DNA from 2 places in the Amphritea sp. GJ51-11 genome. Region 1 is predicted to be linked to the other one. Evidence: predicted binding sites of a transcription regulator. Region 1 holds the regulator's gene; the other holds the start of a gene.

Region 1 (7,199 bases):
ACTAGCACTGACATGCCAAGGGCGGGTCATCGTCACGGGCATGGGTAAAAGCGGCCATATCGGCAACAAAATTGCTGCGACATTGGCCTCCACAGGAACACCGTCATTCTTTGTACACCCCGGTGAAGCCAGCCATGGCGACCTAGGTATGATTACCCGTGCGGATGTGGTTATCGCCCTATCGAACTCGGGAGAAACCAGCGAGGTCCTATCGATATTGCCACTCATCAAACGGATGAAAGCACCGCTGATCAGCATTACTGGCAACCCTGAATCAACTCTCTCGCGCAGCGCCGATGCCAACCTGAATGTCGCCATCCGCCAAGAAGCCTGTCCTCTGGGGCTGGCACCGACATCCAGCACCACCGCATCACTGGTCATCGGTGATGCTCTGGCCATCGCCTTGTTAGAAGCCAGAGGCTTCAGTGCTGAAGACTTTGCCTTCTCTCACCCCGGTGGTAGTTTAGGACGACGCCTGCTGTTAAAAGTATCCGACATTATGCACAGTGGCGATGACATCCCGAAAGTCACTCATTCTACTATGCTCAAAGAAGCGCTGATGGAAGTCACCCACAAACACCTGGGCATGACCACCGTCGTCGACGATACAGGCGTTCTACAAGGCGTATTTACCGATGGTGACCTACGTCGTACGCTTGATCATGACGTGGATATGAAAAGCACTCCGATTACCGAGGTAATGACCACCGAATGCACTACCGTGACCAGCGATATACTCGCGGCTGAAGCCCTGCAAATTATGCAGGACAAACAGATTAACGCCTTGATCGTACTTGATGATGCCCGTCGCCCAGTCGGCGCCTTAAATATGCACGACATGCTCAAAGCGGGAGTCATCTGATGCCAGCATCTGTAGTTAAAAAGCTCACCAACGACCTTAATGAAGCATTGATTGGCAAGTTACAAACGGTCAAATTGGTGGTATTTGATGTCGATGGTGTACTCACCGATGGCAAGCTCAACTTCCTAGCCGATGGCAGCGAAGTTAAGAATTTCAATACCTTAGATGGGCTCGGTATAAAACTGCTCGCCCAAGGTGACATCAAAACCGCCATCATTACCGGTCGCTGTTCACCTCAAGTTGAACGCCGAGCCGAAGCCTTGGGAATCGATTACCTCTATCAGGGACGGGAAGATAAACTCACCGCCTTGCAAGAACTCTGGCAGGATACCGGCTTTAGCGCACAACAAACGGCTTATATCGGTGACGACCTACCCGATCTCGCTGCCATTCGCGCCGTCAGCTTTGGCGCCACCGTCAATGGTGGTCATCCATTGGTTGCCGCGCATGCCGACTGGTGTACCCAGCGTACTGCAGGCAACGGTGCGGGCCGTGAGTTTTGCGAAACAATTCTGGCAGGCCAGGGCAAACTGGAAGCCCTGTTCAACGAGTATTTATAAATGCTGACCGGACGCGCCCGGCTAATTGCAGCCGCTGCTATTCTGATTCCTGCGGTTATCTATTTGGGGATGGATACTGAACGTCACTCCGTTAGTCTGAAAAAGGCCCCGAATCCAGCCTATCAGCAATCCGATTATTATATCGTCAATGGACGGATCAGAGACTTTGCGCCGAGCGGTCAGCTAAAGCAGCAATTAAGTTCAACTCAGCTGGAACATCAGCCGGCTTCACAACAGATATTAGTGACCAATCCTGAGATGCAAATATACAACACTCAGCAGCCCACGCGTAAGATCAGCAGCCTCAGAGGACTCATCAGCGACAACGATGACAGCGTTATTCTCGAAGGCGAGGTATTATTTCAAGACAACCCTAATATGGCAGTGGCAAACAGCCTACGTACCGAAACATTAATTATTCAGCCACAAGACAATATTGCCAAGACCGATAAGCTGGTGACTATCACAAGCCCTTCGGGCACAACCACCAGCGTGGGCATGACAATCGACACCGACAGTGGCATTCTTAACCTCCTGTCAGACGTTACCGGGGTATATCATGTTAATTAACCGTATAAGCAAAGCCTTATGCGTGGTCCTGCTCAGCTGGCAACCGGTGGCAATGGCTCTACCCGGTGATGCCAACAAAGCAATTCACATCACAGCAGACAGCGCGACGCGTAATGATCAAACCGGCATCACTCTCTACAAAGGCGATGTATTGTTGACACAGGGCAGCATGAAAGTCAGCGGTGATAGCATAGAACTAAGACAAACCAACAACACCATCAGCATGATTATTGCCAAAGGACGCCCCGCCGAGTTCCAACAACGCTCTGCCGCCGACCAAGAGGTAACCCATGCATACGGTGAGGTTCTCGATTACAATATTCGTACAAAAGAGCTAACCATCTCCGGCCAGGCAAAAGTCTCGCAAGGGGCTGATGTATTTAGCGGTAACCGAATTGTTTACAATATGAAGAAAAGCACAGTAAATGCATTCAGGGATGAGAGCGCTAACGGCGAACGTGTACAGATTGTCATTCAGCCTAAAGCAACACCGTTGGATGAATCTGAAACTACAGCTACTGGGGAACTCAACAACTAATGAGTCGACTAGAAGCACTCAACCTAGCAAAGAGCTATAAAGGCCGCGCAGTTGTAAAAGATGTCTCGATGAGCGTCGATAGCGGCCAGATCGTTGGTTTATTGGGGCCTAACGGGGCGGGTAAGACAACCTGTTTTTACATGATTGTTGGGCTAGTGGAAGCCGACAAAGGCCGGATCAAAATTGATCAATTGGACTTAACCAAAGAGCCGATGCACGGCCGAGCGCGAAAAGGTATTGGTTACCTGCCACAAGAAGCCTCCATTTTCCGAAAACTCAGCGTCCATGATAACCTGATGGCTATTCTGGAAACCCGTAAAGAGTTGAGCCGGACTGAGCGTAAACAAAAATTAGACGAACTACTGGAAGAGTTTCATATCTCCCATCTAACGAAAAGTTTGGGAATGAGCCTCTCCGGTGGAGAACGGCGACGGGTTGAAATTGCCCGCGCACTGGCAACTGAGCCCACTTTTATCTTGTTAGATGAGCCCTTTGCCGGTGTTGACCCAATTTCAGTCAGTGATATAAAACAAACCGTAAAGCACTTACAAAGTAAGGGGATTGGCGTCTTAATCACCGATCACAATGTTCGCGAAACACTGGATATTTGCGAACAAGCTTACATCGTCAGTGAAGGTTATATTCTTGCAGAAGGATCGCCAGAGGATATTCTTGCCAACCAGCAGGTCAGGGAAGCCTATCTCGGTGAGCAATTCAAGCTGTAACAGGTATATAAGCGACTCTCTATGAAACAAGCGTTACAACTAAAAATGGGTCAGCATCTGACCATGACCCCACAATTACAGCAGGCGATTCGCTTGCTGCAATTATCGACGCTTGATCTGCAACAGGAGATTCAGGAAGCACTAGAATCGAACCCGATGCTAGAAGTAACGGAAGAGGATAGCGCTTCAGATAATGCCGCCGAGCAAGCGAGCTCTGATGCAGAAGTCAGCAATCATGAATCCGTCTCAGCATCGGCCAAAACCACCGAGTCTGAAGAGATTCAAGCCACCGATAGCGACTGGAATGAAGATATTCCCAATGAACTATCGACCGATAGTAATTGGGAAGACACTTATCAGACGGTCTCTAGTTCATCTTCATCATCCCATGATTTCTCCGATATGGAGATGGAGTCGAATGACACTGCGGATGAAACCCTGCAAGATCACCTGAACTGGCAATTAAACCTCACGCCGATGAGTCCCATCGACGAACTGATCGCCACCAATATTATTGACGGCATTAATGTTGACGGTTATCTCAACGTTGAACTCGATTCAATCCTGGAATATTTCCATCAGCAGGATGATGAGCAACTTAACGGCATTGAACTGGATGAAATCGAAGCGGTACTGCGACGCATCCAACAGTTTGATCCACCCGGCGTAGCCGCACGCGATCTAAGCGAGTGCCTAGCCATTCAGCTACAGCAACTACCCAATGACACCGAATATCGCAACGAAGCGCTAAAACTAGTCACTCAATATATCCACTTACTGGGTAATCATGACTACAAACAGCTGATGCGCAAAGCCCGGATGCGAGAGCCACAGTTACTACAGGCGATCAACCTGATCCGCACCCTGAACCCTAAACCCGGCTCAATGATCACTAGCTCGCAATCGGAATATGTTATTCCCGATGTGCTGGTTTACAAAGAAAAAGGTGTCTGGCAGGTAAGCCTGAATCCGGAAGTTGCGCCTAAACTACGCATTAATGATGGCTATGCAGATTTGATCCGACGCGCTGATACCAGCCCTGACAACACCTATCTGAAAAACCATCTACAAGAAGCTCGCTGGTTTATCAAAAGCTTATTAAGCCGGAACGATACCTTAATGAAGGTCACCCGTGAAATTGTACACCGCCAAGAAGGTTTTCTAGAGCATGGCGATGAGGCGATGCGTCCGATGGTGCTGCACGATATCGCTGAGGCGGTCGAAATGCACGAATCGACCATCTCTCGGGTGACCACCCAGAAATATATGCATACCCCAAGGGGTATATTTGAGCTGAAGTATTTTTTCTCCAGCCATGTCACTACAGTGAACGGTGGCACCTGCTCATCGACCGCTATTCGGGCGCTCATCAAGAAATTGGTGGTCGCTGAAAGTCCAACAAAACCCTTAAGCGATAACAAGATTGCCCAACTGCTTGAGGAACAAGGTATCAATGTTGCGCGAAGAACCATTGCAAAATATAGAGAATCGCTTAGCATTCCACCTTCTAATGAACGAAAACGTTTAGTTTAATGACTTTTTTTATCATGGGAACCGGGCGGCAACCCGGTACAATAACACTAGGAGATTACCATGCAGATCAATATTACCGGTCACCACGTAGAATTGACTGATTCCCTGAATGAGTATGTTCAGAATAAATTTGAGAAGCTGGAGCGGCATTTCGATAACATCACCAATGCACAGGTAACTCTAAGCGTTGAGAAGACGCGCCAAAAAGCTGATGGTGAAATTCACGTAGCCGGTGGTCAGCTGTTTGCTTCCGACGAACAAGAAGATATGTACGCCGCCATCGATGGGTTGATCGACAAGCTTGACCGTCAGATCATTAAACACAAAGAAAAGATGAAAACTCACAAGTAACTATTATACGATGCTAATTTCAGAATTATTAGCGCCCTCTGGAGTACTCTGTGCTCTAGAGGGGGTAGTAAAAAACGTATCCTCGAAATTGCCAGCCAACAGATTTCCGATCTGCACCCTGAGCTTGAAACTGAAACGATCTTTGCTGGCCTACTTGGCCGTGAAAGACTCGGCAGTACAGGCATCGGTGAAGGCGTGGCCATTCCCCATTGTCGTCTGGATGAGTGTGAGAAAGCCACTGCGCTACTTATTCAGTTAAAAGAACCGATCGACTTCGATGCCATTGATGGCAGCCCGGTCGACTTACTCTTCGTTCTGGTGGTGCCCTCCGAAGCCTGTGATCAACATCTACAAACGCTGGGTAATCTTGCCGAGCTATTCAGTCAGGCATCCTTCCGTCAGCAACTTAGAAACGCGGGCTCAGCTGAAGAACTCTTCACTGTCGCCACCGGAGCTAGGCAGGTCTAGCCAGATGAAACTAGTTATCATCAGCGGCCGCTCAGGGTCAGGTAAATCAACCGCCCTGCAAGCACTGGAAGATGTTAACTTCTACTGCATCGACAACCTTCCCGCCCCGCTGCTACCTGACTTGGTCAATCAGATTTTATCCGACCCAGACCATCCTAATCAGCTTGCCGTCAGTATCGATGCCCGTAACCAACACAGCAACCTGAAACAGTTTCCCGATATTTATACACAACTGAGGGAAATAGACGCACTAGACTGCGAAATACTCTACCTCGATAGTTCAGAGACAACCCTGCTAAAACGCTACAGTACGACTCGGCGTAAGCACCCCCTGTCCAATGATTCCCAAGGTTTACAGCAGGCGATCAGCTATGAAAAAAAGTTACTCGAACCGGTATCCGATTTAGCCAATATCCGTATTGATACAACCCACCTGTCACTCTATGAACTCAGAGACAGTATTAAACTGCGTATTGCCCAACGACAAGAGCAAGAACTGTCATTACAATTCGAATCGTTCGGTTATAAGCACGGTATCCCGCTGGATGTAGACTTCACCTTCGATGTGCGCTGTTTGCCTAACCCATACTGGCTGCCTCACCTGCGAGGTTATAGCGGCCAAGACAAACCGGTCATAGAATTCCTCGAGCAACAGCTTGAAGTGCAAGAAATGCTCGCTGACATCACCGCTTTTCTAGAAAAGTGGCTGCCACTGTTTGAAAAAAATAATCGCAGTTATATCAGTGTTGGCATAGGCTGTACGGGAGGTCAACACCGCTCTGTTTTTATCAGCGAATGTCTCGCTGGTCATTTCCGAACAACTATGGATAATGTCCAGATACGCCACCGCGAACTGAACTGATTAAAGGTATTAATCAATGCTGGAAACCAAGATCACCATTATCAACAAACTGGGCCTGCACGCCCGGGCGGCGGCAAAGCTGATCAATGTAACCACCTCCTTCTCAGCCGATATCCAGCTCACCAAAGATGGCCGACAGGTGGATGGCAAAAGCATTATGTCGGTCATGATGTTAGCCGCCAGTAAAGGCACTGAGCTGAATATCTCTACCAGCGGTGAAGACGAACAACAGGCGATGGATGCCATTGTTGCACTGATCAACAACCGGTTTGATGAAGAAGAATAACCGCCCTCCCTCTATTCGTTTAAAAACAATACGCTATAATGCCCACAACGATTAATGCTGCAGTTATCGGTGATCACTGACTGACTGCAAGGCAATCTGTCTCTATCTGTCTGACCGGGGTCCGGCCATGAACGCCAATGTAAACGAAAGTGAACTGGATAAGCTGAACACAGCCCTTGAAGAAGGTGCTTTCAGACAGATACGTTACACCCTAAATAAAACACTACGCCCCTCCGAAGTCGCCCATCTAATCGAGAAGTCACCGCCTAAAGAACGGCGCTTACTTTGGAGCATGATCCATAAAGACATCGAAGCGGATGTTTTGCAGGAACTCGGCGATGATGTAAAAGCCGAGATCCTCAGTAAGATGAATACCTCAGAGGTGCTAGCCATCTCTGAATCGCTCGAACCCGACGATCTAGCCGATATGATGCAGCAGCTACC
Region 2 (7,199 bases), 1.7 Mb from region 1:
AGGATCTTCAGCAATCATGCTGCGAATCGCATTCATTTGATATTCATAGGTTTCATTCGGCGTCGGCGCCAGCGCATTATCGATGCCGCTAAAGGTCACATGGTCCGGCGATATACCGCTCATATCGAGGGATTCAAGCTCAGCAGCCATATCTGATTCAGATTTCGAATCGGATTCATTAGCCGCTGCTTTCTGTGCCGCACTAATCGCCAAACTTTTCATAATCGGTCGCAACACTCCAAATACCAATAACAGCACGAACAGACCACCTAACACCTGTTTCACCAGATCCAGCACCCATTCCTGCTTCCAGATCGGTACTTCTTCCTCCTGATAGACCTCAGGCACGGCAAACGGAGAATTGATCACGCTAACGCTATCACCCCGCAACGCCGAATAACCGACCGCATCCTTAACCAGTATAGACAATCGATCGAGTTCGTTCTGATCCCAAGCGGCCCGTATCTTTTCACCACCATTAGGACCTGCCGTCGGAATATCATCAACCACCACCGCAACAGAGAGACGGTTAATCTGCCCCATTTGATGCTTGGTATAACTGATAGAGCGGTCTAACTCATAATTACGTGTAGCTTGAGAGCGCGCATTTTGTGGCGCCGCGGGGCGATCAACAACCCCCTCGCCTTGCACCGGCAAACCCGTACCACCCACTTCAGGCACCGCATTTGCGCCCGGAGGTTGATTCGACAAAGCACCCGGCACACCAGATGCAGCACCTTGCCCTACCGTACTTTCATCAAGCACCTGTTCACTGCGCAACGCAGGAAGGTCCGGGTTATAGATCTCATCGGTTTGCTCAACGGCGGTGAAATCAATATCAGCCGATACTTCAGCTCGGTAACGCCCTAGACCAACCACCGGTTGTAAAATACTGTTAACCCGATTAACTAGGGTTTCTTCGATTCGACGGGTATATTCAAGCTGTTTAGCAGCCAACACCACATCGGTATCCATATCTCGTGTATTCAGCAAGCGACCTTTTTGATCGACCACCGTCACATCTTCACTGGAAAGCTCCGGGATACTGGAAGCCACGAGATTAGTAATCGCCTCAACCTGAATCGCTTCGAGTCGCCGTCCCGCCACCAGATCCAAAAACACCGATGCAGTCGGTTTACGCTGATCACGAATAAATACCGACTGCTTAGGCAACGCCAAGTGAACCCGGGCGCTACGTACCGCCAGCATACTAGTAACGGTCCGCGCCAACTCACCTTCTAAACCACGCCGGTAGCGAGCGGTTTCCATAAACTGACTGGTGCCTAACCCCTGCTCCTTATCTAACAACTCAAAGCCAACGGTATTATCACCATTAAAACCTTCAGCGGCTAAACGCAAACGAGCTTTATGCAGATACTCTTCAGCCACAAGAATATTGTGACCCGTTGAATCAAACTTATAGGGGATACCGTTGAGCTGTAACTGTTCAACAATCGGATTTGCATCCGCATAGGAGATATTATTATAAAGCACCCGGTAATCGGGTTCTTGGGACCAGAGCACCACGGCGAAGCCGATCGCAATAGTGGCTGCCAAGCCCACCATCAGACCTAACTGACGCACCAACCCCAAGCGGTTAAAGCCAAAGGCTACCGAGCCACCTGTTGTTGTCTGCACTGCTGCGTTTTCCATCTAACCGTGCACCCTGATGCTACTTATACATATTATTGTGTGTTTCATTCGCATTAGATCGACATTTTCATAACGTCTTCATAAGCGCTTAACATTTTATTACGCACCTGGGTCAGAGCCTGGAAAGAAACCGAGGCCTTTTCCATGCTGATCATCACCTGATGGAGATCAACCCCCGCCACCCCTTGCTCATAAGAGGTCGCCAGCGTTTTCGCCTGCGCTTGAGCGTTATTAACACCATCGATTGCGCCTTTAAATAGATCAGCAAAGCTTTCACCGTTTTGCTCATCAGCGACACGACGAATCGCAGCAGGCCGGTTAATATCAGAGGAAATGCCCTGTTGGGCCTGCATTTTGACTTCACGCATCTGTTGTAAAACTGCGTTAATGTCTGCACGTTCAATCATACACACCTCAGAAATGGCAATATATTGACATTATAAGTTTGATCAGCCACTTAGCAAGCAACAAAACAAACTGTTCGCCAATTTTATGACACAAAACCGTGTCAATTTTCAATCTTAGCTATGTATAAAGCAAAAAACGAGCCACAAGGCCCGTTTGTTTTTTGACATGTTTAACCTATTTCTACCCCGGTCGCTCACCATATTGCAGCCGCACATACATCAGCGCTACCGTAATAGCATCACCTAGGGCGGTATGTCGCTCTAACATCGGAATATCGAGCTGCTTAGAGATCGTATCAAAGCGCAAATCGACATCACCGCCAACATACCGCCACTTTATGATGTCGTGATACACATGTGATAACTCGATCGCTTTACCCGGCAAACCGAAGCCATAACGAGGCCGCAAATACTTTTCTAACATGCGCACATCGTAGTTAACGTAATAACCAAGAATCGGGCGATTACCAACGAACTCCAGCACTTTTTCCAGCGCTTCGTCCATATAGACTCCATCAACGAGGTCCGCCGCTCGAATTTTATGAATCTTGATAGAGTCGCCCGTCAAACTTTTCGGCGGCTTGAGCTTAATATCTAGCCGCTCACTGGTCATCACTTTGCGACCTTTGATTTTCACCGCGCCAATCGAAAGAATTTCGCCCTCTTTAACATTCAAGCTTGTGGTCTCACAATCCAGAGACACCACCTCATCGCCATCATAGGGCTGAAATAGATGAGCATAAGGACCATTCTTATGATCCATCCGCTCCTTTATTTTTCTGATACTTCTGGGAATAATCATATTCCGTGTTAGCCTCCCAGGTGATACCTAAGCACAAGATGTTTTTTAAATCCTTTAACGATATGCATCCCATCCCGAAGCAAATCCTTCTCCATTTTATCCAATGATGACAGTTCAAGGATATTAGGCGTTTGGTCTACACCATCACTCGACTCATCAATACGCTTAACCTGCTGCTTTAGGCGTGTCTGGATAAACAATGCCAACGCCTCACCCAATTCACGACCATGTTCAGGCTTCATCTCCCCCATCTCAACCAGCGCTTCGATACGCTTGAAGGTGTTGGTTTCCAATATTTTGAACTGCAACGCCATAGTACGTATACCGTGCACAATCGGAAAAATACCGGCCTTCTTCACATCCAGCTCACCTTTATCTTTTAAGTTACCAAAAAAGGTCAGCGGAGTATTGAACTCAATAGCCGCCCGGGCAAAATGGGAAAAGAAAACGTCATTGTTCTGCAGATGACGCAAAAACCAGTTTCTTGACGCTTTAAAAAGCGCCGCATTACCCGCGACCGGATGAGCATCAACGGCAATCGCTAATCGCATCTGCGCCTCGCCTTCACACTGATAAGACCAATCACTCATAGCTTGAGTCCACTGGCCAATCGACTTAACCCACTCTGGGTTAGAGACCATGATATTACCTGGGCATTTAGGAAAGCCGAACGAGATCAGTATCTCGGTAAAGCGCTCCATAGTCGCTTGCATCTCAGGCCAGATCAAACCATCACGATAGATCAATGCATTATCCTGATCGGTTTTCATGACCTGCTCGCCACGCCCCTCACTGCCCATCACCACCAAGCACACATGGGGCTGCATATCCGGCGGCACGACCAACCCAAAGAGTTTAGCAATCACCCGTTCATTCATGGCGGCAATCAACTCCATCGCAAAGCGCGCCTTAACGCCCTGCGACACCATCGCTTTAATCAGGTCATTTAATCCATGCGCCGCCTCATAGAGATCTTCAACCGTCTGCGCTCGCTCGATTCGCAAACCGATCACATGGGAATGACTGGAAAAATAACTCAATACATCGGTCAGTTCGATCACGCCGGTTAAACGATCACCATCCATCACCACGATTCGCTCTATGCGTTGCTGAGTCATAATAATCAGCGCATTAAACAGATAGTCATCCGAGGTCGTGGTAATCAGTCGATAACTGGCGATACCGGCAACACTGGCATCCAGCGCTAACTTATTCACCACCACCGCATCTAACAGATCGGTCCCCGTCACCATACCGTAACGATTACCACGTTTAACCAAGACACAATCGGCACGCTTCTCTCGCATCAGCAGCGTCGCTTCGGTAATCGTCGTTCCTTCAAGCACGATCAGCGGCTCACGAATCAGGCCGTCTTTGACCTGAGCCAGCATAAACTCGGCCATATCCTGATCGCCGCCCTCTTGGGCTTGGATCTCAGTCTTAGCGGAAAGGCTTTGCTGAAAGTAATCGGCAAAACGACTATTACTGGCGCACAGATCGAGCAGCACACGGGTCGGCAATATATGGCAGATCGTTTCATCGACCGCAATAAAGTTATGAATCGCCTTACCCTTAAGTGCCGACCAACCGCCAAAGTAGTCTTCGTTGGTATAGTGAACATAGAGGTGCTCTTGCGCCCCCTGCTCTTCTACTTCGTCACTCTCAGCGACCCGCCCCTTTAAGATGACGTACACACCTTCAGGCACACTGCCCGCCGCAAGAATGGTCTCACCTGACTGGTAGTAACCAATATCCAAGCTCGAACGCAGTAGTTCCTGCTCCTTTGCAGACAGCAAGCTAAACGGCATATTCTCTATTTTGAAAGATGATGGCATCAATACTCTCCTCAATCCGCGGCGGCTTAAAGCATCTGATTAAAGGGTCAAAGAACCCTTTAGGCTGAAACTTTAATAACACTCAATCAGACTCGATAAAAAAAGGCGCGCCAACCTTCGCTGACGCGCCTTACATTGAATCAGATCTATTCAGATCTTAGTGCGCGTGAGCAACACCAGCACCACGTGGTACACGAATGTTCTCAACCATTTCCTGAATTTCAGCAGGTGGTGGCGGAGTCATCATGCAAACAACATAAGCGACGATGAAGTTCAGGATCATACCCACGAAGCCGAAGCCACCGGTGGAGATACCCAAGAACAGGTCATCTTTCGAGCCGCCCATGAAGGTGAAGTAGACCATATAAGCCATAGTAGAACCCAGACCCACAACCATACCTGCGATTGCGCCTTCTTTGTTCATACGGCTGTTGAAGATACCCATCACGATAACAGGGAACACTGAGGAGGATGCCAAACCAAAGGCCAGCGCCACCACCTGTGCCACAAATCCTGGCGGGTTAATACCGAAGTAACCTGCAATACAGATCGCCACAATCGCCGCAAGACGAGCGTACATCAGCTCCTGTTTCTCAGAGATACCTGGGTTGATACAGGTTTTCATCAAGTCATGCGCAATCGCAGTAGAGATTACCAACAACAAACCTGCCGCTGTTGATAGGGCCGCAGCAACCGCACCGGCTGCTACCAGCGCAATAACCCAGCTAGGTAACTGAGCGATCTCAGGGTTAGCCAATACCATGATGTCACGGTCAACATACACTTCGGTGACAAATGGAGCGCCTGGAGCAGGCGTTGGATTAACCTTAGCGTTTGTTACCGCACGCTCACCATGAATACCGCGAGCTTCACCATCAAACGCAGGCTTACCACCTTCAAACGCTGAACCTGCAGAGTATTGTACTTTGCCGTCACCGTTATAATCGTGCCAAGCCAACAAGCCTGCATTTTCCCAGTTAGAAAACCACTGTGTTTTAGGGTCAGCTTTCAACTCAGCATAAGAAGTACCTACGTTAGTCGCATCAGTACCGTTAATTGTTTCGATCAGGTTTACACGACCGAAACCAGCAACACCAGGGATAGTAGTGTACAGAATCGCGATGAAGATCAACGCCCAACCCGCAGAGGTACGCGCATCTTTAACACGCGGTACCGTGAAGAAACGTACGATTACGTGTGGTAGACCCGCAGTACCCGCCATCAGCGCCGCTGTCAGACAGAAAATGTCGATAGTGGATTTCTGACCGGAGGTATATTCCGCAAAGCCAAGGTCAACAGACAATTTATCCAGCGTTGCCAAAACAGACAAACCTGAATCCAGTGTCGCACCCAGACCAATTTGTGGCAGGAAGTGACCGGTAACCTGCATAGACATAAAGATCGCTGGCACCATGAACGCCAGAATCAGTACGCAGTACTGAGCTACCTGAGTATAGGTAATACCCTTCATACCACCCAATACAGCGTAGAAGAATACGATCGCCATACCGATGATAACACCCGTGTTGATATCAACATGCAGGTAACGGGAGAATACAATACCCACACCACGCATCTGACCAGCAACATAAGTAAAGGAGATAACGATAGTACAAACAATGGCAATCACACGCGCCGTTGTAGAGTAATAACGATCACCCACGAAATCAGGCACGGTAAACTTACCAAATTTACGCAGGTAAGGTGCCAGCAGCATCGCCAACAGCACATAGCCGCCGGTCCAGCCCATCAGGTAAGCCGCTCCATCACGACCGATAAACGATACCAATCCCGCAAGCGAGATAAAGGAAGCTGCTGACATCCAGTCAGCGGCTGTCGCCATGCCGTTCGCAATGGGGTGTACACCACCGCCAGCGACATAGAATTCTTTTGTAGACCCGGCACGGGCCCAGATTGCAATACCAATATAGAGAGCAAAGGAGCCCCCTATAAAGATGTAAGTAAGTAGATCAAGACTCATATTCGTAATCCTCAGCTCAGCCGTTATTGTTCTTATTCATGAACATCGTATTTTTCATCAAGCTTGTTCATGCTCGCAACGTACATCCAAATCAATGCGACATAGACGAAGATTGCACCCTGCTGCGCGATCCAGAAACCCAGAGGGAAACCGAAGAACGGGATAGCGTTCAATTGATCAACGAACAGGATTCCAGCGACGAAAGACACTACAAACCAGACCGAAAGGTAAGTCATGATAATGCGTAGGTTTTCGGCCCAATAAGCCGAAGCATTGTCTTGTGCAGAAGTAGACATTTGCACCATCCTTATTTTTGTTATTGAAGGTTAAGTAAAAGTTGTGGACTGTTAGAATTTAACAAAGTGTTCTGGCAAAAAAATCCCCTACTTTGGTCTGATCAAACATCACCAAAACACCCTAAACAGGCCGCAGGCCATACCCTGCGCGCCTTCAAGCCATTTCAAAAAAACCGTTACAACTCAACAGACTAGACAAAGGTATAAGAGCGATAGGGTTCTCAC

What was found. Region 1 encodes sigma-54, which starts transcription at its own class of promoters, with help from an activator protein. Its sites were predicted from a motif close to TGGCACNNNNNTTGCTNT; they were not measured.
Region 2: fliE (flagellar hook-basal body complex protein FliE) is a predicted target of sigma-54. The motif match lies at 2,187-2,204, and genes of this name have one in related genera.

What each region holds. Positions count from the first base shown of each region.
Region 1 is NZ_CM147881.1:613,162-620,360, reverse strand. It holds gene AC0L4K_RS02690 (KpsF/GutQ family sugar-phosphate isomerase) at 1-862, shown strand, start outside; gene AC0L4K_RS02685 (KdsC family phosphatase) at 862-1,422, shown strand; gene lptC (LPS export ABC transporter periplasmic protein LptC) at 1,423-1,992, shown strand; gene lptA (lipopolysaccharide transport periplasmic protein LptA) at 1,982-2,530, shown strand; gene lptB (LPS export ABC transporter ATP-binding protein) at 2,530-3,255, shown strand; gene AC0L4K_RS02665 (RNA polymerase factor sigma-54) at 3,277-4,788, shown strand; gene hpf (ribosome hibernation promoting factor) at 4,849-5,139, shown strand; gene ptsN (PTS IIA-like nitrogen regulatory protein PtsN) at 5,164-5,607, shown strand; gene rapZ (RNase adapter RapZ) at 5,612-6,469, shown strand; gene AC0L4K_RS02645 (HPr family phosphocarrier protein) at 6,486-6,755, shown strand; gene mgtE (magnesium transporter) at 6,883-7,199, shown strand, end outside.
Region 2 is NZ_CM147881.1:3,564,923-3,572,121, forward strand. It holds gene fliF (flagellar basal-body MS-ring/collar protein FliF) at 1-1,653, opposite strand, end outside; gene fliE (flagellar hook-basal body complex protein FliE) at 1,707-2,060, opposite strand; gene AC0L4K_RS16055 (3'-5' exonuclease) at 2,242-2,862, opposite strand; gene AC0L4K_RS16060 (DUF294 nucleotidyltransferase-like domain-containing protein) at 2,871-4,697, opposite strand; gene AC0L4K_RS16065 (sodium:solute symporter family protein) at 4,855-6,678, opposite strand; gene AC0L4K_RS16070 (DUF4212 domain-containing protein) at 6,711-6,974, opposite strand.